3 regions of the Streptomyces incanus genome follow, and region 3 is predicted to be linked to each of the others. Evidence: riboswitches for the same ligand, from Rfam matches in the RefSeq annotation. Region 3 holds a riboswitch; each other region holds the start of a gene.
What was found. A riboswitch is a leader RNA that binds a small molecule or an ion and turns the genes downstream of it on or off. The one in region 3 is predicted to bind cyclic di-AMP.
Positions count from the first base shown of each region.

Region 1: linked by a shared signal. The riboswitch ahead of ACFP2V_RS28490 (M23 family metallopeptidase) and the one ahead of ACFP2V_RS21885 (M23 family metallopeptidase) in region 3 are both predicted to bind cyclic di-AMP.
Region 2: linked by a shared signal. The riboswitch ahead of ACFP2V_RS30395 (transglycosylase family protein) and the one ahead of ACFP2V_RS21885 (M23 family metallopeptidase) in region 3 are both predicted to bind cyclic di-AMP.

Region 1 is NZ_JBHSPC010000097.1:1,925-9,749, forward strand. Features, by position in the region: gene dxs (1-deoxy-D-xylulose-5-phosphate synthase) at 1-125, shown strand, start outside; gene ACFP2V_RS28470 (aspartate aminotransferase family protein) at 122-1,537, shown strand; gene ACFP2V_RS28475 (helix-turn-helix domain-containing protein) at 1,624-2,247, shown strand; gene ACFP2V_RS28480 (DUF6126 family protein) at 2,244-2,366, shown strand; gene ACFP2V_RS28485 (tyrosine-protein phosphatase) at 2,442-3,239, opposite strand; cyclic di-AMP (ydaO/yuaA leader) riboswitch at 3,760-3,924, shown strand; gene ACFP2V_RS28490 (M23 family metallopeptidase) at 3,927-4,892, shown strand; gene ACFP2V_RS28495 (SGNH/GDSL hydrolase family protein) at 5,196-5,981, shown strand; partial or broken gene ACFP2V_RS28500 (TetR family transcriptional regulator) at 6,066-6,550, opposite strand; gene ACFP2V_RS28505 (MBL fold metallo-hydrolase) at 6,713-7,825, shown strand, end outside.
Region 2 is NZ_JBHSPC010000104.1:13,398-21,222, reverse strand. Features, by position in the region: gene ACFP2V_RS30410 (nucleoside triphosphate pyrophosphohydrolase) at 1-562, shown strand, start outside; gene ACFP2V_RS30405 (cytochrome P450 family protein) at 641-1,927, shown strand; gene ACFP2V_RS30400 (transglycosylase family protein) at 2,256-3,245, shown strand; cyclic di-AMP (ydaO/yuaA leader) riboswitch at 3,554-3,722, shown strand; gene ACFP2V_RS30395 (transglycosylase family protein) at 3,727-4,503, shown strand; gene eno (phosphopyruvate hydratase) at 4,823-6,112, shown strand; gene ACFP2V_RS30385 (FtsB family cell division protein) at 6,352-6,828, shown strand; gene ACFP2V_RS30380 (DUF501 domain-containing protein) at 7,004-7,660, shown strand; gene ACFP2V_RS30375 (Ppx/GppA phosphatase family protein) at 7,657-7,825, shown strand, end outside.
Region 3 is NZ_JBHSPC010000070.1:8,828-16,652, reverse strand. Features, by position in the region: gene ACFP2V_RS21905 (CobW family GTP-binding protein) at 1-916, shown strand, start outside; gene ACFP2V_RS21900 (DNA gyrase/topoisomerase IV subunit A) at 913-3,369, opposite strand; gene ACFP2V_RS21895 (M16 family metallopeptidase) at 3,787-5,181, shown strand; gene ACFP2V_RS21890 (M16 family metallopeptidase) at 5,178-6,566, shown strand; cyclic di-AMP (ydaO/yuaA leader) riboswitch at 6,811-6,973, shown strand; gene ACFP2V_RS21885 (M23 family metallopeptidase) at 6,986-7,759, shown strand.

The DNA.
Region 1 (7,825 bases), on a different contig from region 3:
TGCTGGCGGACATCGGCCTGACGCCCGTCGAGATAGCCGGCCGGATCGGTGCGAGCCTGGCCGTGGGCCAGGAGCGGCAGTACCCAGGCGAACCGTCCGAGAAGCAACGGGAGCAACAGCCATGACCACCGCGGAGTCCGCCCCGGAGCCGTCGCGGGCCGGGGGCTTCGACCTCGGCGCGCTGCTGGCCGAGCGTGGAGCCGAACGCTACGAGCTGCACACCAGACACCTCAACCACCAGCTCCCGCGCATGCTGCACACCATCGGCTTCGACAAGGTCTACGAACGCGCCGAGGGCGCCCACTTCTGGGACGCGGACGGCAACGACCACCTGGACATGCTCGCCGGATTCGGGGTGATGGGCCTGGGGCGCCACCACCCCGTGGTCCGCAAGGCGCTGCACGACGTCCTCGACGCCTCGCTCGCCGATCTCACCCGTTTCGACTGCCCGCCGCTGCCCGGACTGCTGGCCGAGAAACTGCTCACCCACAGCCCTCATCTGGACCGGGTGTTCTTCGGCAACAGCGGCACGGAGGCGGTCGAGACCGCGCTGAAGTTCGCCCGCTGCGCCACCGGCAGGCCCCGCGTCCTGTACTGCGCGCACGCCTTCCACGGGCTGACCACCGGCTCCCTGTCCGTCAACGGCGAGTCCGGCTTCCGGGACGGATTCGCCCCGCTGCTGCCCGACACGGCCGTACCCCTGGGCGATGTGGACGCGCTGGAGCGGGAGTTGGCCAAGGGCGACGTCGCCGCCCTCATCGTGGAACCCATCCAGGGCAAGGGCGTGCACGCGGCCCCGCCCGGCTATCTGTCCGCCGCCCAGGAGCTGTTGCACCGGCACAAGGCGCTGCTGATCGCCGACGAGGTGCAGACCGGACTCGGACGGACCGGCGACTTCTACGCCTACCAGTACGAGGAAGGGGTCGAACCGGACCTGGTATGCGTGGCCAAGGCGCTCTCCGGCGGCTATGTGCCGGTGGGGGCCACGCTCGGCAAGGACTGGATCTTCCGCAAGGTCTACTCGTCCATGGACCGGGTGCTGGTCCACTCGGCCAGCTTCGGGGGAAACGCCCAGGCCATGGCCGCCGGCCTCGCGGTGCTGGCGGTGATGGAGAACGAGCAGATCGTCGCGAACGTCCGGGCCACCGGGGAACTGCTGAGGTCCCGGCTCGCGGCCCTCGTCGACACGTACGAGCTGCTCGCCGAGGTCCGTGGGCGGGGCCTGATGATCGGCATCGAGTTCGGACGGCCGCGGTCGCTGAAGCTGCGCGGCCGCTGGGCCATGCTGCAGGCCGCGCGGAAGGGACTCTTCGCGCAGATGGTGGTCGTCCCGCTGCTGCGGAAGCACAGGATCCTCACCCAGGTCTCCGGCGACCACCTGGAGGTGATCAAGCTGATCCCGCCGTTGATCATCGGCGAGCGGGAGGTGGACCGGTTCGTGGACGCCTTCACCGCGGTCATGGACGATGCCCATGACGGCGGTCTGGTGTGGGAGTTCGGCAGGACACTGGTGAAACAGGCGGTCGCCGACCGGTGAGACGGCGACGCCCGCACCCGGTTCCCGGGTTTTGCCTGTGAGGCAAAGAATTTGCCTCACAGGCAAGAAAGCGGATGAATGGAGTCATGAGCTCCCCCGAGGCCGAGCCGTCGGTCGAACCGGCCGCCGCGCTCCCCGCGGTCGCCCCGCAGCTGCGCGCCCTCCGGCGCCGGGCCTCCCTGACACTGGAGGTCGCCGCCCGCGACGCGGGACTGTCGCCCGCCCATCTCTCCCGGCTGGAGACCGGACAGCGCCAGCCCTCGCTGCCGATGCTGCTCTCCCTCGCCCGCATCTACGGTACGACGGTTTCCGAACTGCTCGGTGAGACGACCGCCGCCCGCGAGGCGGTGACGTGCGCCGGCGACATGGAGCCGACCTCCGCGGGCGGCTGGACGTACTGGCAGGCCGGTTCCCCGGGGCGCGGGATGCAGGCCCTGCGGGTCCAGGTCCCGTACGGGGCCCAGGGCGACATCGTGCGGGTCCACCCGGGCGAGGAGTGGCTGTACGTCCTCAAGGGGCGGCTGCGGCTGCGCCTCGGGGACGCCCTGCACCGCCTCGCCCCGGGCGACAGCGCGCACTTCGACTCGCTGACCCCGCACCGTATCGCCGCCGAGGACCCCGACGGGGTCGAGCTGCTGTTCGTCCACACCCTGCTGCAGAGTCCCACGGCCGCCCTGTGCCTGGGCCCCACCCGAGGAGATGCGTCATGAAAGACCTGGAGGAGAAGTTTCCCCGAGCCCTGTGGGTGAGGCTGTTCGTCTACGTGGTGGTGGGGCACCTCTTCGCGGGCTTCATCTATCTGCTGTTCGAGCTGGGCGCGAAGCAGTAGTCCCCGGACGGACACGGCAGGAGCCGAGCGATCCCGTGATCCCCCGGTCGAGCACCTGCTCGACCGGGGGATCACTCAGTCCAGCATGCGTTCGCGCAGCCGCTCCCGGTCCTCGGGGGTGAGCCCGAGCGCCTGCTCGAGGTAGGGGTCCACGCCGCCCCAGGTCTCCTCGATCGTCTCCAGCGCGGCCGACAGATACTCGGCGCGGGCGTCGAACAGAGGGTCGAGCAGTTCCATGACCTCGGGGGAGTAGGCCGAGGTGGAGGTGCCGCTGCGGCGCACTTTGTAGCGGCGGTGCGCGGCGCCGGACTTCAGATAGTCGTCGAAGATCGCGTCCCGTTCCACGCCCAGCGCGAGCAGCGTCACCGCCACCGACAGGCCCGCGCGGTCCTTGCCCGCCGCGCAGTGCATCAGCGCGGGCACACACTCCGCGGCGAGCGAGATCAGCACCCGGGAGTGCTCGGCGGTGCGTTGCCTCACCGTCATGCGGTACGAGGCGATCATCCGCTCCGCCCCCTTGTCGCCGGCGAGGATCGAGCGGAGCTGGTCCAGGTCCCCGTCGCGGACCATCCTCCAGAACTCGGCGCCGTCGGCCGGGTCGCTCAGCGGCAGATTCACATTGCGCACGCCGGGCAGTTCGATGTCCCGCCCGTCCAGCTTGTGGTCGGCCGCGTTGCGGAAGTCGAAGACGGTGTGCAGTCCCAGGGAGGACAGGAAGGCGGCGTCCTTCTCGGTGGCGTGCGCGAGGTGGCCGCTGCGGAACAGCACCCCGTGCCGCACCCGGCGGCCGTCGACGGTCGGCAGGCCGCCCACATCACGGAAATTGCGCACACCGGTGAGCTCGGGTTCGGTCGACGGGATCTGCTGCGTCACGGGGGCCCCTCTCCCACTCTGCGCCGCCGGCGCGTCGGCGTCGGCGGGTGTCACCCGACGATACGACATGCCCGGCAGGGGCGATGAGTTGGCGGTGGGGCCGTCGGAGCGGGGACGGGGCTGTCCCGGTGGAGCTGCCGGTGTGGAGCCGCCGGCGCGGACGGACCCGTGCCGGACCCCGGCCCGATCCATCCGAATCGTCCACTATTTCCCTATTCGCGCATTCTGCCCCTTTGGGGAGCTTCGCCATAACATGCCCCGATAGAAAGGGGGATGGGAATGGGATGGTGAGCATCGTCATAGAGGTGACGATGTGCTGTCGCCATGTCCACGTAATTCCGGTATTTCGCGAGGGGATTCGGGGGATGCCGAAATACCGGGGCGACTCTGGGTGACGGCTTTCAGGTCAATGGATCACGAAAAAGCGCCTTCGCTCGGAAGATCGCGCTTGTCCCTTTGCTTCTCTATCGCCTACGTTCGCCATCGATCCGGACGGACGCCTAATCCTGCCGCTGTCCGGAGCCTCCACACTCTGACCCGCGTATGGCAGGAGCGGGGGACCCACAGGTACGACTGCCTGTTCCGGTCTCCGGAACGGCTTGGGGTTAAGTCGCGCTTTCGGCGCGGCCGGGCATCTCCAGTCCGCACCCGACAGCTCACCTCGTAGGCGCCGGAGAGGAATTCGTCATGTCCGCAAAGGGTAAGCACCGCCGTCCCAGCGCTTTTCGTTTGACCCGTTCCATCGCCGTCGCCGGAACCGGTGGCGCCGTACTCGCCCTGCCGCTTCTCGGCGCCACCGGAGCGAACGCCGCCACTTCGCAGACCGCCCCGGAAAAGGCCGTCCAGTCGTATTCCGTCGCCGGTAAGGCGTCTGGCGGCGTGAAGGCCGACGGCAACAAGAACGGCGACGCCCGCACGTACATCGTGAAGGGCGGCGACTACCTGGCGAAGATCGCCGAGTCCGAGAACGTCGACGGCGGCTGGAAGCAGCTCTACTCCGACAACCGCGAGGCCGTGGGCGGCGACCCGTCGCTCATCCACCCCGGTCTGAAGCTCTCGATCGACGGCAAGGCCGCCGCGACCGGCACGCCGAAGAAGTCCTCTTCTTCCGAGAAGCCCTCTTCCTCCCCTTCATCTGCTCCGTCCTCCGTGGCGAAGCCGTCGACGGCCGGGGAGGCCTCCGAGCGGTCCGCACCGAAGTCCTCCTCCGGCTCGACCACCGCGAACCAGGCCGCGACCACCTCCGGTTACAGCTCGCCGGTGCCCGGCGGCAGCTTCGGCACCGCCTACAAGGTGGCCGGCAGCATGTGGTCCAGCGGCTACCACACCGGTGTCGACTTCGCCGTTCCGACCGGCACCTCCCTGAAGGCCGTGGGCGCGGGCACCGTCGTCTCCGCCGGCTGGGCCGGCTCGTACGGCAACCAGGTCGTCATCAAGCTGAACGACGGCCACTACGCCCAGTACGCCCACCTGTCCTCGCTGTCCGTCTCCGCCGGCCAGACCGTGAGCGGCGGCCAGCAGGTCGGCCTCTCGGGCTCCACCGGCAACTCGACCGGCCCGCACCTGCACTTCGAGATCCGCACCGCGCCGGGCTACGGCTCGGACGTGGACCCGGTCTCCTACCTCCGCGGCAAGGGCGTCTCCATCGGCTGACCCCCGAGGCAACCTGCCTGACGCGCCACCGAAGGCCGGACCCCGATCCCCGGGTCCGGCCTTCGGTGCGTGCGGTACGTGCGGTGTGTTCGAGCGAGGGAGTGCCGGGAGCGCCGGGAGTGTTCCGTGCGTCACGTCGCTCGCGGTCAACGCCCCCGCCCGGAGGGCTATTCCGGATGGGCCAATGCTTCGCGAGTGGCTTATCTCACCGCCCGTCAATGCCTTCCTACGGTCGCGTAGGTCACATTCGAAGGTGAATCATGTCCGGTTGTGGCAGACGATTCGAAGAATGACGGCAAGGCAGTGATCGGGTCGTACGTGGCGGTGGGGGACAGCTTCACCGAGGGCGTCGGCGACCCCGGCCCCGACGGGGCGTTCGTCGGCTGGGCCGACCGATTCGCGGTACTACTCGCCGACCGGCGTCCCGAAGGCGACTTCCGGTACACAAATCTCGCGGTGCGCGGAAAACTGCTCGACCAGATCATGGCCGACCAGCTTCCGCAGGCCGTCGAACTGGCCCCCGCACTGGTTTCGTTCTGTGCGGGCGGCAACGACATCCTGCGCCCCGGCAGCGACCCGGACGAGGTGGCCGAGCGTTTCGAGCGGGCGATCGCCGCGCTCGCGGCGGTCTCCGGCACAGTTCTGGTGACGACCGGGTTCGACACCCGTGGTGTGCCCCTGCTCAGGCATCTGCGCGGCAAGATCGCCACCTACAACGGGCATGTGCGGGCCGTCGCCGACCGGTACGGCTGTCCGGTGCTCGACCTCTGGTCCCTCAGGAGCATCCAGGACCGCAGGGCCTGGGACACCGACCGGCTGCACCTGTCACCCGAGGGGCACACCCGCGTGGCGCTCCGCGCGGGACAGGCCCTCGGCCTGGACATCCCCGCCGACCCGGAACAGGCCTGGCCCCCACTGCCGCCGCGCGGCAGCCTCGACGTCCGGCGGGACAATGTCCACTGGGCACGCGAGTACCTGGTGCCGTGGATAGGGCGCAGGCTGCGCGGGGAGTCGTCGGGGGACCACGTGACGGCGAAGGGCACGCTGTCCCCGGACGACATCAAGGAGCGCATCGCCTCGGTCGCATGACGCGGGGCGCGGGGGCGCGAGGGCACGAAGGCGGGAGGGGAGGGAGCGGGTGCGGGCACGGCCCGCGCCCGGGGCGTTCACGGTTCAGCGGGCCCGCCCGGCCGGCTCCTCCTGCCCCAACTCCCGGGCCGGCGCCTCGTTGACCCAGGCGCGCGCCCGCGGTACGGCGCCTGCGGAGGACGTCAACTGCACCGAGGGCTCCTCGAACAGGGCGCGCGCACGCAGGACCGTACCGGTGGGATCCGGACACCGGAACTCGCCTGCGGCCACGTCCTCCGTGCCGGCCTCGGTGAGCACCGCCTTCCACCACCGGTCGAGGTGCCGGGCGATTTCCCGTGGTACCGGGTCGCGCAGCGCCGCCGCACGGTCCCCGATCCGCAGCCGGCGCAGCGCCGGCTGCGGGCGGCCGGGCAGCTTGCGCGGCCGTGCCGGATCGGCCGCGGCCGCGGCCGCGTGGGCGAAGGCGGCGCCACCAGCTTTTCCTTCGTCGAGAAGTGATGGAGCACGCGTGTGGTGCTCACCCCGAGCGCCGCCGCCACGTCGGAGATCCCTACCGCCGCGCCGCCCCGCTCAACCGCGTCCTGGTCACGCTGTCACGCTGTCACGCCAGTCAGGTGCCGGGGCGGTGGACGACGTGCGCGTCCCGGGGGCGCTTTCCGGCCGGTGAGACGTCCCGGGGCCGGACCGGCCCCACATAATGGAATGTCTGACCGACTCCACTTGGAGGCAATGTGGCCGGTACCCGTTCCCAGAGCTCCGGGCTCCGTGCGCTACGGCCCGCGGCCTTCGGCGCGGACCCCACCGGTGAGCGCATGGCGCGCATCCGCAGGTCCCCGCACTACCGGGACGGCGTGTTCCAGAACCCCAAAGGCCCCACCCGGCTCCGGCCCCCGGGCTCCTCCCGGGACCTGGCGAAGACCTACTTCGACAAGGACACCCGGTCCCGCCGTGCCCCGTACGGCACCCTGCCGGTGCACGCCACCACCCTCGCCGACCTGGCCCGCCCGCCTGCCTCCGGACTGCGCCTGACCTGGATGGGCCATTCCAGTGTGCTCGTGGAGATCGACGGGCGGCGGGTGCTGTTCGACCCCGTGTGGGGCGAGCGCTGCTCCCCGTTCCCCTTCGCCGGTCCGAAGCGGCTGCACCCGGTACCCCTGCCGCTGGCCGCGCTCGGCCCGGTCGACGTCGTCGTGATCTCGCACGACCACTACGACCACCTGGACCTGCCCACCATCAAGGCGCTCGCCGGCACGGACACGCTGTTCGCCGTGCCGCTCGGCGTGGGCGCCCATCTCGAGCACTGGGGCGTGTCCGCCGGCCGGCTGCGCGAACTGGACTGGCACGAGGCGACCGGGGTCGGCGGACTCACCCTCACCGCCACCCCGGCCCGCCACTTCTGCGGCCGGGGCCTGCGCAACACCCAGCACACCCTGTGGGCCTCCTGGGCCGTCGCGGGCGAGGAGCACCGCGTCTACCACAGCGGTGACACCGGCTACTTCGACGGTTTCAAGGACATCGGCGCCACCCACGGCCCCTTCGACGCGACGATGATCCAGATCGGCGCGTACTCGGACTTCTGGCCCGAAGGGCAGTCGGACCCGATTCCGGGACCCGGCTCCTGGCCGGAGATCCACATGAACCCCGCAGAGGGTCTCCAGGCCCATCTCGACCTCCAGCAGGGCCGGCCGGGCGGGGTCTTCCTGCCGATCCACTGGGGCACCTTCAACCTGGCACCGCACCCGTGGGCGGAGCCCGGCGAGTGGACGATGGCCGCGGCCGACGCGGTCGGGCAGCCCGCCGCCTTCCCCGTTCCGGGCCTGCCGTTCGAGCCCGCCGGGGAACTG
Region 2 (7,825 bases), on a different contig from region 3:
CCCCTGGTCCTCCCGGCAGACCCACAAGGGGCTGGCGAAGTACGGCATCGAGGAGGCGTACGAACTCGTCGAGGCGATCGAGGAGGGCGACCGGGACGAACTGCGCGAGGAACTGGGCGACGTCCTCCTCCAGGTCGTCTTCCACGCCCGGATAGCCGAGGAGCATCCCGAGGAGCCCTTCTCCGTCGACGACGTGGCCGGCGGCATCGTCGCCAAGCTCGTCCACCGTCACCCCCACGTCTTCGGCGACGAGACGGCGACCACCCCCGAAGAGGTCAAGGAGCACTGGCTGCGCACCAAGGCGGTCGAGAAACGGCGCACCTCGGTCACCGAAGGCGTTCCTCTCGGCCAGCCGGGACTGGCTCTCGCCGCCAAACTCGCCTCCCGCGTCCGCACGGCCGGGCTGGACGTCCCCCTGCCCCGGGCGGAGGGCATCGGCTACGAACTGCTCGCCCTCGCGGTGCGGGCCGAGGCGGAGGGCGCAGACCCGGAGGCAGCGCTGCGGGCGGCCGCTCGGACCTACCGGGACGCGATCCGGGCCGCGGAGGGCGTGGGGGAGTAGACGCGCCCGCGTGCGGCCGGGCATCCGTCGCGGGGAGCAGGGCGTACCTCCCCGGGTGCCGCCGGATACGGTCGAGCGGTGACCGACCAGCACCAGCCTCAGCTCCAGCCCGAGAACGGCGCCCCCGAACTCTTCACCTGGGAGTTCGCGAGTGACCCCTACCCCGCGTACGCCTGGCTGAGGGAGCACGCGCCCGTGCACCGGACGCGGCTGCCCAGCGGGGTGGAGGCCTGGCTGGTCACCCGGTACGCCGACGCCAAGCTGGCCCTCGCCGACCCCCGCCTCTCCAAGAACCCGGCGCACCACGACGAGCCCGCCCACGCCAAGGGCAGGACCGGTATCCCCGGCGAGCGCAAGGCCGAGCTGATGTCGCATCTGCTCAACATCGATCCGCCGGACCACACCCGGCTGCGCCGGCTGGTCAGCAAGGCGTTCACGCCGCGCCGGGTCGCCGAGTTCGCGCCCCGGGTGCAGGAGCTCACCGACGGGCTCATCGACCGGTTCGCGGACAGCGGCTCCGCCGACCTCATCCACGACTTCGCCTTCCCGCTCCCCATCCACGCCATCTGCGACCTGCTCGGCGTCCCCCGGGAGGACCAGGACGACTTTCGCGACTGGGCGGGCATGATGATCCGTCATCAAGGCGGCCCCAGGGGCGGCGTCGCCCGGTCGGTGAAGAAGATGCGCGGCTACCTGGCCGATCTGATCCACCGCAAGCGCGAGGCCCTGCCCGCCGAACCCGCTCCCGGCGAGGACCTCATCTCCGGTCTGATCCGTGCCTCCGACCACGGTGAGCACCTCACCGAGAACGAGGCCGCCGCCATGGCGTTCATCCTGCTGTTCGCGGGCTTCGAGACCACCGTCAACCTCATCGGCAACGGCGCCTACGCCCTCCTCACCCACCCGGGGCAGCGCGAGCGCCTGCAGACGTCCCTCGCCGCCGGGGGGCGCGGGCTGCTGGAGACCGGAGTGGAGGAACTTCTGCGCTACGACGGACCCGTGGAGCTGGCCACCTGGCGGTTCGCCACCGAGGCGCTCACCCTCGGCGGGCGGCACGTCTCGGCCGGTGACCCGGTCCTCGTCGTCCTGGCCGCCGCGGACCGTGACCCGGAGCGGTTCGCCGACCCCGACGCGCTCGACCTCGCACGGCGCGACAACCAGCATCTGGGATACGGCCACGGCATCCACTACTGCCTCGGCGCCCCGCTGGCCCGCCTGGAGGGCCAGACCGCGCTCGCCACGCTGCTGACCCGTCTGCCGGACCTCGAACTCGCGGCGGACCCGGCCGAACTGCGCTGGCGCGGCGGCCTCATCATGCGCGGACTGCGCACACTGCCGGTGCGATTCACCCCGCCACCGAAGTGATTTCGCCCATGAGGGGAAGCACTCGACGCCCTCCGAAATGCCCCGGAAGGTCTTCGAGCCGGCCCCCGGGCAGCCCTCGAAATGCCCGCCGACCACCGCGCAGGTGACCGTCAGGACCCCTTCGGACACGGTCCGTCGAGCCTTGGTAGGGGCGAGATAAGGGTGACGCCCACTCAGCTCCGTGATCTCGGTGTGATCTGTGCGGCATGAACTTGTGACAGACGTTCGACTGCGGATACGTTCACCCATCAAGCACGGCACCTCGCTTTCACAGCAGCGCAGTTCGAACCGCCGTGCGAGTAACTGTTGTCCTGCGAAAGGTCTCCGCATGCTCTCCGGCAATGGTCGTCACCGCCGCCCCCGCCAGGCTCCGGCTCTTCTCGTCGCGGCCGGAGTGACCAGCTCGGCCATCGCGATTCCCCTCCTCGGGGCCGGTGCGGCCAGCGCGGCCGACGGCTCGACCTGGGACCGGGTCGCCGAGTGCGAGTCCGGCGGCTCCTGGAGCCAGAACTCCGGCAACGGCTACTACGGCGGTCTGCAACTGACCCAGGAGGACTGGGAGAAGTACGGCGGCCTCGACTACGCGACCAGCGCCGACCAGGCCAGCCGGGGCCAGCAGCTGGCGGTGGCCGAGAAGATCCTCGCCGACCAGGGTGTCGGCGCGTGGAGAGCCTGCGGGCTGCTGGGGGGCCTGAAGCAGGACTCGTCCGTGCTCGACGTGGACACCGGTGTGGAAGACGGCTCGTCGGCCAAGCCCGGTTCCGAAGGCACCGTCACCCCGTCGCCGTCGCAGTCCTCCGGCTCCTCGGCGGACACGGAGGACACCACGGAGGGCAAGGCGAAGGGCAAGGCGAAGGGGAAGGAGGGGGGGAAGGACGGATCGGCCGGCCCCAGTGCGTCCTCCTCCGCCTCCCCCTCTCCTTCGGCCTCGGCCTCGGCCAAGGGGGAGGAATCGGACAAGTCCGAGCGGAAGGCCGACGCTTCGGGAGCGGCCGACGGCGAGGACTCCGGCAGCGGCCGTCACCGCGGCGCCAGCGCCGAGGGAGAGGCGCGTGAGGACCGTGACGCCGGATCCTCCGGCCGGCACGCCTCGCGCGGCGGTCTCGGCTTCACACGCGGCCTTGACAGTTCGTCCCCGTCGAGCGACTCCGGCGCGGGCTCCGGGAGCGGTTCCTCGGCCGTCTCCGACTCCCTTGCCCTCGGCGGCGGATGGCTCGCCCAGTACGGCGGGGGGGACGAGGGCGCGGGCGCGGCCGCCCCGAACTTCATCCTTCCCGGTCAGACGCTTTCGTTCGGGTTCGAATCGGACAACGGCTGACATCCGGTCGGCAGCTGGGCGTGCGGGCCTTTCCCGGCCGGGCGGCAGGGCTGGGCGGTGGCTTGGCACCGGCTGGTCGGTGACTGGGTGGCAGTTGGACCGGCATGCGAAAAAGCGCTTCGGCGGGGCCAGTTGAGGTCATAGTTCGCGAAGAATGTCCGATTTAAAGGTGATGAGAGATAGGTCTCAGAAGCCCTGATCGTCTTTGATAATCCGCCGGACGCGTGGCTACGGTCAGGACCGCTCGCCATCGCGGGCCCCGGCTGCCGCCACGCCGAATCCTGCCAGTGGCAGCACGGGAACAGTCGTCGCGTCATGCGCCGTAGGCAGGAGCGGGGGACCCAAGGTAGGCGCCGGATCCGGTGGAGAAAGCCGGATGCGGCTTGGGGTGAAGCCGCGTCCCGTGAGGGATGCGGACGGGCAACTCAACCGGCCCGAACCCGACAGCTCACCTCGTAGGCGTCGGTGAGGGGATCCATCCATGCTGTTTTCCGGTAAGGGCAAGCACCGTCGTCCGTCCAAGGCCACCCGTGTCATCGCCGTCGCCGGCGTCACCGGTGCCGCTGTCGCCGCCCCGCTGATGGCGGTCGGCAACGCCTCCGCCGCCACCGCCTCCGAGTGGGACGCCGTCGCCCAGTGCGAGTCCGGCGGCAACTGGTCCATCAACACCGGCAACGGCTACTACGGCGGTCTGCAGTTCTCCGCCTCCACCTGGGCCGGCTACGGCGGCACGGCGTACGCCGGCACCGCCGACCAGGCCAGCAAGGCCCAGCAGATCGAGATCGCCGAGAAGGTCCTCGCGGGCCAGGGCAAGGGTGCCTGGCCGGTCTGCGGCAGGGGCCTGTCCAACGCCGCCTACGCCGGTGGCGGTTCCACCGAGGGCTCGGGCAACCAGGGCTCGGGCAACCAGGGTTCCGGCAACCAGGGCAGCCGCTCCTCGCAGGAGGCTCCGAAGCAGGAGGCCCCGAAGCGGGAGCTCCAGGAGCAGAGCACCAAGGCCGCTCCCGAGCGTTCCGCCGAGCAGAAGGCCTCCCGCTCCGACGAGCGTCCGGCCGCCAAGAGGACCGTCACGACCCCGACCGGCGAGAAGGTCAAGAAGGGCGACGGCGAGTACAAGGTCGTCAAGGGCGACACCCTCAGCTCGATCGCCTCGGAGCACGAGGTCAAGGGCGGCTGGGGCAAGCTGTTCAAGCTGAACGACGGGATCGTCGAGGATGCCGACCTCATCTACCCGGGCCAGCAGCTGCACCTGAAGTAATAAGGTCGCAGTCGCAGGTCCTGGCCCCGTCCCCACGGGTGCCTGCCCCGCCCCGGCGCGTGTCCCCCGTACGCGCCGGGGCGGGGCTTTTCCGTGTTCGGTGCCGAATGCGTTCCGTACGCGGTGCCGGACCCGGTCTCCCGGCCTCCCGGTCTCCCGGTTTTCCGATATCGCCTTTGTTCCGTTCGGAAACAATCTACTCTCGGTTCTGTCCGCGAAGCGGCCGGCCGGATGGCCGATCGCCCCGAGCCGGATAGGCTCGGGTCCGCAGGGCCCCGTGGCCCCGCTGAACCACGTCACATCCATGAAGGAGATGCTCGTGCCGTCCATCGACGTCGTCGTAGCCCGGGAAATCCTGGACTCCCGAGGTAACCCCACGGTCGAGGTCGAGGTCGGCCTCGACGACGGCAGCACGGGTCGTGCCGCCGTCCCGTCCGGCGCCTCCACCGGCGCTTTCGAGGCCATCGAACTCCGTGACGGCGACCCCGACCGCTACCAGGGCAAGGGTGTCGAGAAGGCCGTCCTGGCTGTCATCGAGCAGATCGGCCCGGAGCTCGTCGGCTACGACGCCACCGAGCAGCGCCTGATCGACCAGGCGATGTTCGACCTGGACGCCACCGACAACAAGGGCTCCCTCGGCGCCAACGCCATCCTCGGCGTCTCCCTGGCCGTCGCCCACGCCGCCTCCGAGGCCAGCGACCTGCCCCTCTTCCGCTACCTGGGCGGCCCCAACGCGCACCTGCTGCCGGTGCCGATGATGAACATCCTCAACGGCGGTTCGCACGCGGACTCCAATGTGGACATCCAGGAGTTCATGATCGCCCCGATCGGTGCGGAGTCCTTCTCCGAGGCCCTGCGCTGGGGCGCCGAGATCTACCACACGCTGAAGAAGGTCCTGAAGAGCAAGGGCCTGGCCACCGGTCTCGGCGACGAGGGCGGCTTCGCCCCGAACCTCGGCTCCAACCGTGAGGCCCTCGACCTCATCCTCGAGGCCATCAAGGAAGCCGGTTACACCCCCGGCGAGCAGATCGCCCTCGCGCTCGACGTCGCCGCCTCCGAGTTCTACAAGGACGGCACGTACGTCTTCGAGGGCAAGGAGCGCTCCGCCGCCGAGATGACGGAGTACTACGCCGAGCTGGTCGAGGCGTACCCCCTGGTCTCCATCGAGGACCCGCTGTTCGAGGACGACTGGGACGGCTGGAAGATCCTCACCGACAAGCTCGGCGACAAGGTCCAGATCGTCGGCGACGACCTGTTCGTCACCAACCCGGAGCGCCTGGCCCGCGGCATCGAGGAGGGCGCGGCCAACGCCCTGCTGGTCAAGGTGAACCAGATCGGTTCGCTGACCGAGACCCTGGACGCCGTCGAGCTGGCCCAGCGCAACGGCTTCAAGTGCATGATGTCGCACCGCTCCGGTGAGACCGAGGACGTCACCATCGCCGACCTGGCCGTCGCCACCAACTGCGGCCAGATCAAGACCGGTGCCCCGGCCCGCTCCGAGCGCGTCGCCAAGTACAACCAGCTGCTGCGCATCGAGGAGATCCTCGACGACGCCGCGGTGTACGCGGGCCGCAGCGCCTTCCCGCGGTTTCGCTCTGCGAACCAGTAGGCACAGCGCTCTGCGAACCAGTAGGCACAGCGCTCTGCGAACCAGTAGGCACGGCGCTCTGCGAACCAGTAGGCGCAGCAAGGGCTGATCCGCTGATCCGCTGCCCCGCTGATCCACTGCCCCATACAGGGTGACGGCCCGGCTCGTGTCCCGGCCAGTAGTCCGTACGTCCCCGGACGCGGTCCCGTACCGTGTCCGGGGACGTACGCGCGTATGACAGGGGAACGGGAGGCGGGGGCATGGCCGTGAAGGACCGGGACCGGTTCTCCACCGCGACCAGGATCCGGCTGATCGGCGAGCAGACCGCCGCCCGGGTCTACCGCTCGCAGACCAAGCGCCAGGCCCGCCGCTCCCGGCTGACCGGCCGGGCCGCGCTGCTCGCCCTGGTGGTCTGCTCGCTGATCGTGGCCCTCGCCTATCCCATGCGGCAGTACGTGTCCCAGCGTGCCGACATCGCCGACCTCCAGCAGGAGAAGGACGAGGCCCGCCAACGGGTCGAACAGCTGCGCGACACCAAGGCGCGCTGGCAGGACGACGCCTACGCCGAGCAGCAGGTCCGCGCGCGGCTGCACTACGTCATGCCCGGCGAGACCGGCTACATCGTGATCGACCCGGGCACGGCCGAGCAGCCGCGCGCCGACCGCGGATCGGCCGACCGCCCCTGGTACGCGAACGTCTGGGACGGCGTCGACAAGTCCGACGCGGCCGAGCGGTGAGCCCGGGGCCGTAGCCTTGATGTCCTGCGGTTCACCGGAACCCGCAGGGCCGACCGCACGCCCCCGTACGACGGCGATAGCCCCGCCGTACGGAGAACCGCGCAGAAGCCGCGCAGACACCGCAGGCAACCGCAGGCAACCGCAGAGAACCGCCGAGAACCGCAGAAAGACAGGTATGGACACTCCCGCCCGCCGCCCGGCCACCACCCCTCAAGGGCAGCGCTCCGCGCCGGCGCTGTTCGATCTGCCCACGACCCCGCGCACCGAACCGACCGACGCGGACGTCGAGGCGTTCAAGCAGCAGCTCGGCCGGCCCCCGCGCGGGCTGCGCGCCATCGCGCACCGCTGCCCCTGCGGGCAGCCGGACGTCGTCGAGACCGCGCCGAAGCTGCCCGACGGCACCCCCTTCCCGACGCTGTACTACCTCACCTGCCCCCGGGCCGCCTCGGCGATCGGGACGCTGGAGGCGAACGGCGTGATGAAGGAGATGACGGAGCGGCTGGCGACGGACCCGGAGCTGGCGGCCGCGTACCGCGCGGCGCACGAGGACTACATCCGGCGCCGCGACGAGATCGAGGAACTGAAGAACTTCCCGAGCGCCGGCGGGATGCCGGACCGGGTGAAGTGCCTGCACGTTCTGGTCGCCCACTCGCTGGCGGCCGGCCCCGGGGTCAACCCGCTGGGCGACGAGGCGCTCGCGATGCTGCCCCAGTGGTGGCGCAAGGGCCCGTGCGTGACGGTCGCCGAGCCGCCCGCCGGCGAGGGACGGCAGGTGGAGAGCTCGGGCGGCGGCCACTTCGCGGTCAAGCCGAGCGAGGAGAACGACCGATGACCCGAGTCGCCGCCGTCGACTGCGGTACCAACTCGATCCGGCTCCTGGTGGCCGACGCCGATCCGGCGACCGGTGAACTGACCGACCTGGACCGGCGCATGACGATCGTGCGGCTCGGTCAGGGCGTCGACCGCACGGGCTGGCTCGCCCCCGAGGCGCTGGAGC
Region 3 (7,825 bases):
CGACTCGACCGTCTCGCTCGGCAACGGGTGCCTGTGCTGTGCCGTCGACGGCAGTGAGCTGGACGTGTATCTCGAGCGGCTGGCGCGGCCGTCCGCCGGGATCGACGTCATCCTCATCGAGGCCAGCGGTCTCGCCGAGCCGCAGGAACTCGTGCGGATGGTGCTCGCCAGCGAACATCCCCGGATCGTGTACGGCGGGCTCGTCGAGGTCGTGGACGCCGCCGAGTTCGGGGAGATCCGGGCCAGGCACCCCGGGATCGACCGGCACCTCGGCCTCGCCGATCTGGTCGTCGTGAACAAGCTCGACCGGGTGGCGGACGAGGACGGTGTGCTCGACGTCGTGCGGTCGCTCGTCGACCGGGCCGCCGTCGTTCCCGCCACGCACGGCCGCGTCGATCCGACGTTCCTCTTCGACCGCAGGCCCGGTGAGGAGCGCGTCGGGCAGCTCTCCTTCGACGACCTGCACCGGCACGGCCCCGACGCGGACGAGCACGCCGGGCATCTGCACGCCCGGTACGACAGCCTGTCCTTCGCCTCCGCCGTGCCGCTCGATCCTCGGCGGCTCATCCGGTTCCTCGACAGCCGCCCGGAAGGGCTCTACCGGATCAAGGGATACGTCGACTTCGGGCCCTACGACACCGGGAACCGGTACGCCGTGCATGCCGTCGGGCGGTTCCTGCGGTTCTACCCGGAGCCCTGGCCGGCCGGTGCGGAGCGGCTCACGCAGCTGGTGCTCATCGGGACCGGCATCGACACCGCCGCCCTCCGCAAGGAGCTGGAGGGGGCCTGCGCCGACGGCGTCCCCGGCGCCCCACACGCCGACGAGCAGGGCATGTGGGGCGTGCTGCGGTACGTACAGGAGCCCGACGACCCGGGCCGGGAGGATCCGCCGGGCCGGGAGGACCAGCAGGGTTAGATCGGCCCCGCCACCACCGCCACCGTCTTCGGCAGGGACACTCCCGAGCCGTCGCGGCGCGGGTCGGGTTCCGGCAGGTCGACCGGCGTCCCGTTCTTCTGGGAGGCGCGGGCCGGGGTGGGGCCGGCCCAGGCCAGGGACAGGCAGTCCTCGCCTTTGAGGAACCGCTGGCAGCGCACCCCGCCGGTGGCCCGGCCCTTGCGCGGGAACTGGTCGAAGGGGGTCAGCTTGGCCGTCGTCTGGACGGATTCGTCCAGCGTGCCGCGCGAGCCGGCGACCGTGAACACCACCGCGTCCGCCCCCGGATCGACCGCCGTGAAGATGATGACCTTCGCGCCCTCGGTGAGCTTGATGCCCGCCATGCCGCCGGCGGGACGCCCCTGCGGACGGACCTGCGAGGCCTGATAGCGCAGCAGTTGCGCGTCGTCGGTGATGAAGACCAGGTCCTCCTCGCCCGTGCGCAGCTCGACGGCACCGACGATCCGGTCGCCCTCCCTGAGGGTGATGACCTCCAGCTCCTCCTTGTTGGAGGGATAGTCGGGCACCACCCGCTTGACGACGCCCTGTTCCGTGCCGAGAGCGAGGCCCGGCGACGACTCGTCGAGCGTCGTCAGGCAGATCACCCGCTCACCCTCCTCCAGGGGGACGAACTCCGAAACCGGCGCCCCGCCCGAGAGGTTCGGGGTCGGCATCGACTCCGGCAGCTGCGGGAGGTCGACGACGTTCACCCGCAGCAGACGTCCCGTCGAGGTGACCACGCCCACCTCGCCCCGGGCGGTGGCCGGCACCGCCGAGAGGATCATGTCGTGCTTGACCCGCTTGGCGTGCGCGCCCTTGGGGAACGGCTTCGCGTCCGCCGTACGGGCGAGCAGGCCCGTGTCGGACAGCAGCACCCGGCACGGGTCGTCCGCTACCTGAAGCGGCACGGCGACGACCGGGGTGGCGGACGCGTCCAGCAGGACCGTACGGCGGTCGTTACCGAACTTCTTGGCCACCGCTGCCAGTTCGGACGAGACCAGCTTGCGCAGCTCCGCGTCCGACTCCAGGATGCGGGTCAGCTCCTCGATCTCCGTGTTCAGCCGCTCCTGCTCCGCCTCCAGTTCGATGCGGTCGAACCTGGTGAGGCGGCGCAGGGGGGTGTCCAGGATGTACTGGGTCTGGATCTCGCTCAGCGAGAACTGCTCCATCAGACGCTGCTTCGCCTGCGCGGAGTTGTCACTGGAGCGGATCAGACGGATGACCTCGTCGATGTCCAGCAGCGCCGTGAGCAGGCCCTCGACCAGGTGCAGACGGTCGCGCCGCTTGCCGCGGCGGAACTCCGAGCGGCGGCGGACCACGTTGAAGCGGTGGTCGAGATAGACCTCCAGCAGCTCCTTGAGGCCCAGGGTGAGCGGCTGGCCGTCCACCAGGGCCACGTTGTTGATGCCGAAGGACTCCTCCATGGGCGTCAGCTTGTAGAGCTGCTCCAGGACCGCCTCCGGCACGAAGCCGTTCTTGATCTCGACGACCAGACGCAGACCGTGGGCGCGGTCGGTGAGGTCCTTGACGTCGGCGATGCCCAGGAGCTTCTTCGAACCGACCAGATCCTTGATCTTGGCGATCACCTTCTCCGGGCCCACCGTGAACGGCAGCTCGGTGATGACCAGGCCCTTGCGGCGGGCGGTCACCTCCTCCACGGTGACCGTCGCGCGGATCTTGAAGGTTCCGCGGCCCTTCTCGTACGCGTCCCGGATGCCCGGGAGGCCGACGATCCTGCCGCCGGTGGGCAGGTCGGGGCCCGGCACATGGCGCATCAGGGCGTCGAGGTCCGCGTTCGGATACCGGATCAGGTGGCGGGCGGCCGCGATCACCTCGCGGAGGTTGTGCGGCGGCATGTTGGTGGCCATGCCGACCGCGATGCCCGACGCACCGTTCACCAGGAGGTTCGGGAACGCGGCGGGCAGGGTCGTCGGCTCCTGCTCCTGGCCGTCGTAGTTGGGCGCGAAGTCGACCGTGTCCTCGTCGATGGACTCGGTCATCAGGCTCGTGGCCTCGGTCATCCGGCTCTCGGTGTACCGCATGGCCGCCGGCGGGTCGTCGTTGCCCAGGGAGCCGAAGTTGCCGTGGCCGTCGACCAGGGGGACCCGCATCGAGAAGGGCTGCGCCATGCGCACCAGGGCGTCGTAGATCGACGCGTCGCCATGGGGGTGCAGCTTGCCCATGACCTCGCCGACCACGCGCGCGCACTTCACATAGCCGCGGTCGGGGCGCAGGCCCATCTCGTTCATCTGGTAGACGATGCGGCGGTGCACCGGCTTCATGCCGTCGCGCGCGTCCGGCAGGGCGCGGGAGTAGATGACCGAGTACGCGTACTCGAGGAAGGAGCCCTGCATCTCGTCGACGACGTCGATGTCGAGGATCCGCTCCTCGTACGAGTCGTCGGGCGGCGGGGTCTTCGTGCTGCGGCGGGCCATCGCTGCCGGCTCCTTGCTGAAGCGTGGGACGGGATCTGACGCGGACCATTGTGGACCGCCGCACCGACAACCGGGACCATGACCCCCGCCGCCGCCCTCCGTCGGGGGCCGGGGCGCGGGGTGCCGGCAGGCTACGCGCACCTCCCGCCAGCGTCTCCGGCGGGGCGGGCCGGCACCGGGTGCGCACCTTGTACGCCCCGTGATTCCGTACGCCCCGTGATTCCGTACGTACCGTGGTCCCGTACGCCCCACGAACCCCGTGCGTACCGTGCCGTCCCATCCGTACCCGCGGTTCTCGCTCTCGGCGTACCCGGTCCCGTCCGGGAACTTCGCCAGTGTTCCGCACGCTTGCATACAGTGGCAGGACCGGCACAAACGGCGGATGCGACGACCGCCTCCGCGATCGAAGGGACGTACATGCCCATGGGTCACACGGCCACCGCCCAGGCAGGCACCGGCGGCCTGACAGCGACCGAGCACCGGCTGTCCAACGGCCTGCGCGTGGTGCTCTCCGAGGACCATCTGACCCCCGTCGCGGCGGTGTGCCTCTGGTACGACGTCGGTTCGCGTCACGAAGTCAAGGGCCGCACCGGCCTGGCTCACCTTTTCGAGCACCTCATGTTCCAGGGGTCCGGGCAGGTGAAGGGCAACGGTCACTTCGAACTGGTCCAGGGCGCCGGAGGCTCGCTCAACGGCACCACCAGCTTCGAGCGGACCAACTACTTCGAGACCATGCCGACCCACCAGTTGGAACTCGCCCTCTGGCTCGAGGCCGACCGCATGGGCTCCCTGCTGGCCGCCCTGGACGAGGAGTCCATGGAGAACCAGCGGGACGTCGTCAAGAACGAGCGCCGCCAGCGCTACGACAACGTCCCCTACGGCACGGCTTTCGAGAAGCTGACCGCCCTCTCCTACCCGGCGGGCCACCCGTACCACCACACGCCCATCGGCTCGATGGCGGACCTGGACGCGGCCACCCTGGAGGACGCCCGCGCCTTCTTCCGCACGTACTACGCGCCGAACAACGCCGTGCTCTCCGTCGTCGGTGACATCGACCCGGAGCAGACGCTCGCCTGGATCGAGAAGTACTTCGGCTCCATCCCGTCCCACGACGGCAAGCCCGCGCCCCGCGACGGCTCGCTGCCCGAGATCATCGGTGAGGAGTTGCGTGAGCTCGTCGAGGAGGAGGTCCCCGCGCGTGCGCTGATGGCCGCCTACCGGCTGCCCGAGGACGGCACGCGCGCGAGCGACGCGGCGGACCTGGCGCTCACCGTCCTCGGCGGCGGTGAGTCCTCGCGGCTCTACAACCGGCTGGTGCGACGGGACCGTACGGCCGTGGCAGCCGGATTCGGCCTGCTGCGGCTGACCGGGGCGCCCTCCCTGGGCTGGCTGGACGTGAAGGCGTCCGGTGACGTGGAGGTACCCGTCATCGAGGCCGCGATCGACGAGGAGCTCGCCCGGTTCGCCGAGGAGGGCCCCACGGCCGAGGAGATGGAGCGCGCCCAGGCGCAGCTGGAGCGCGAGTGGCTGGACCGGCTCAGCACCGTCGCCGGCCGGGCCGACGAGCTGTGCCGGTACGCCGTCCTGTTCGGCGACCCGCAGCTCGCCCTCACCGCCGTCGGGCGCATCCTCGACGTGACCGCCGAGGACGTCCGGGAGGTCGCCAAGGCCCGCCTGCGTCCCGACAACCGCGCGGTGCTCGTCTACGAGCCCGTTGCCCCCGGGGCCGGGGAGTCCGAAGAAGCCGCAGCCGCCGGCACCGAAGAAGCCGCGGCCGCCGGCACCGACGAGAACGAGGAGGCGGCGAAGTGACCGAGCTCGCCACGATGGACTTCCACCCCCAGCCGCAGGCGGGCGAGGCCCGGCCCTGGGCCTTCCCGGCCCCCGAGCGCACCGCCCTCGGCAACGGTCTGACGGTGCTGCGCTGCCACCGCCCCGGCCAGCAGATCGTCGCCGTCGAGGTGCTGCTCGACGCGCCCCTGGAGGCCGAGCCGGCCGGGCTCGACGGTGTTGCCACGATCACCGCGCGGGCATTCTCCGAGGGCACCGACAAGCATTCCGCCGAGGAGTTCGCCGCCGAACTGGAGCGCTGCGGCGCCACCCTGGACGCCTACGCGGACCACCCCGGCATCCGCCTGAGCCTCGAGGTGCCGGCCTCACGGCTCGCCAAGGGGCTCGGGCTGCTCGCCGACGCCCTCAGGGCACCCGCGTTCGCCGACAGCGAGATCGAGCGTCTCGTCCGCAACCGCCTCGACGAGATCCCGCACGAGCTGGCCAACCCGTCCCGCCGCGCGGCCAAGGAACTCTCCAAGGAGCTGTTCCCGGCGACGTCGCGCATGTCCCGCCCGCGCCAGGGCACCGAGGAGACCGTCGCCGGCATCGACTCGACGGCCGTACGCGCCTTCCACGAGAAGCACGTCCGCCCCGCGACCGCCACCGCGGTGGTCGTCGGCGACCTCACCGGCACCGACCTGGACGAGTTGCTCGGCGACACCCTCGGTGCCTGGACCGGATCGTCCGCCCAGCCGCGGCCCGTTCCGCCGGTGGTCGCCGACGACTCCGGCCGGGTCGTGATCGTGGACCGCCCCGGCGCCGTGCAGACGCAGCTGCTCATCGGCCGTGTCGGAGCGGACCGGCACGACCGTGTGTGGGCCGCGCAGGTGCTCGGCGCCTACTGCCTCGGCGGCACCCTCACCTCCCGGCTGGACCGCGTCCTGCGCGAGGAGAAGGGCTACACCTACGGCGTACGGTCGTTCGCCCAGGTTCTGAGGTCCGCCCCGGACGGCACCGGCGCGTCGCTGCTCGCCATCAGCGGATCCGTCGACACCCCGAACACCGGCCCCGCCCTGCAGGACCTGTGGACGGTGCTGCGCACCCTCGCCGCCGAGGGCCTCACCGACGCCGAGCGCGACGTCGCCGTGCAGAACCTGGTGGGTGTGGCGCCGCTCAAGTACGAGACCGCCGCAGCCGTCGCCGGCACCCTGGCCGACCAGGTGGAGCAGCACCTGCCCGACGACTACCAGGCCGAGCTGTACCGGCGGCTCGCCGCCACCGGCACCGTGGAGGCGACCGCGGCGGTGGTGAACGCCTTCCCGGTGGACCGTCTCGTGACCGTCCTGGTCGGTGACGCGGCGAAGATCAAGGAGCCCGTCGAGGCGCTCGGCATCGGCGAAGTCACCGTCGTGGCCGCCGAGTAGGCGGCCCGTCAAAGGCCGGGAAACCACTGAGAGGCAGTCGGCGGTCCCCCGGCGAAGCGCACACGCGCGTGACCCTGGTGACGGGAACGTCACCAGGGTCCACTTATGCCCGAATTGGAACGGGAGATACCCGTCTGCCCTGTGGGATGCGCTACAAAAGCCGGGATTCGTTTGGGAATTGAAACACGCCCCGCTTAGCGTCATGCGGTCTGTTCGTCGGGCAGTGCGCCGCACCCGCGGCACCGGACAGTCATCGCCGAGTCCCCGTACGGCGCGAGCCAGGGGAGCCGGGGACCCAACCGTCCCTGAGGTGAATCGGACGCCCGCGCGTGCCGCGAGGGGGCCCGTAGGAGACCTTCCTGCTCCGAACCTGTCAGCTAACCCGGTAGGCGAGAGGGAAGGAAAGGACCACCCTGTACATGGCGTTCACCCGCGCCCCCGGGAAGCACCGTCGTCCCAGCCGTGTGCACCGCGGCACCGCCAGGGCGGCGGGCGTCGCGGCCCTCACCACCACCGGTGTCATCGGCTCCCTCACGGCTCCGGCGCTCGCCGCCGAATCCGCTGCGGAACAGACCGGCCTCACCCCCGTGATCACCCTGGGCGACGAGGCCGCCGCCCAGGTCGACGCCCAGGCGGCCGCCCAGCACGAGGCCGCACGCGAGGCGGCCCAGGCCGCCGCCCGCGAAGCCGCCGAAGAAGCCGCGCGGGAGAGGGCGGCCGACGAGGCCGAGAGGGCACGCGAAGCCGAGGAGCGCGCCGCGCGGGAGGCCGAGCGCAAGCGCCTCACCACCTTGGTGTCCCCGATCGCGGGCTCCTACGTCTCGACCGGTTACCTGTCCGGCGGCGCCGTCTGGTCCTCTGGCAGCCACACCGGTGTCGACTTCCACGCCGCAAGCGGCACCCCCGTGCTCTCGGTCGGCATGGGCACCGTCGTCGAGGCCGGCTGGGGCGGCGCCTACGGCAACCAGGTCGTGATCAAGATGCACGACGGCACGTACACCCAGTACGGCCACCTGTCGTCCGTCGGTGTCTCGGTGGGCCGGCAGGTCACCCCGGGGCAGCAGATCGGTGTCTCCGGCGCCACCGGCAACGTCACCGGCGCGCATCTGCACTTCGAGGTCCGCACCACCGCCGAGTACGGCTCCGACATCGACCCCGTCGCGTACCTCCGCGCGCACGGCGCGAACCTCTGACCGGGCACGTGCCCCCTGGCCTCCGTGTGCACCTCGGTGTCCGCGTGATTTCCTGACGCCCCAGGA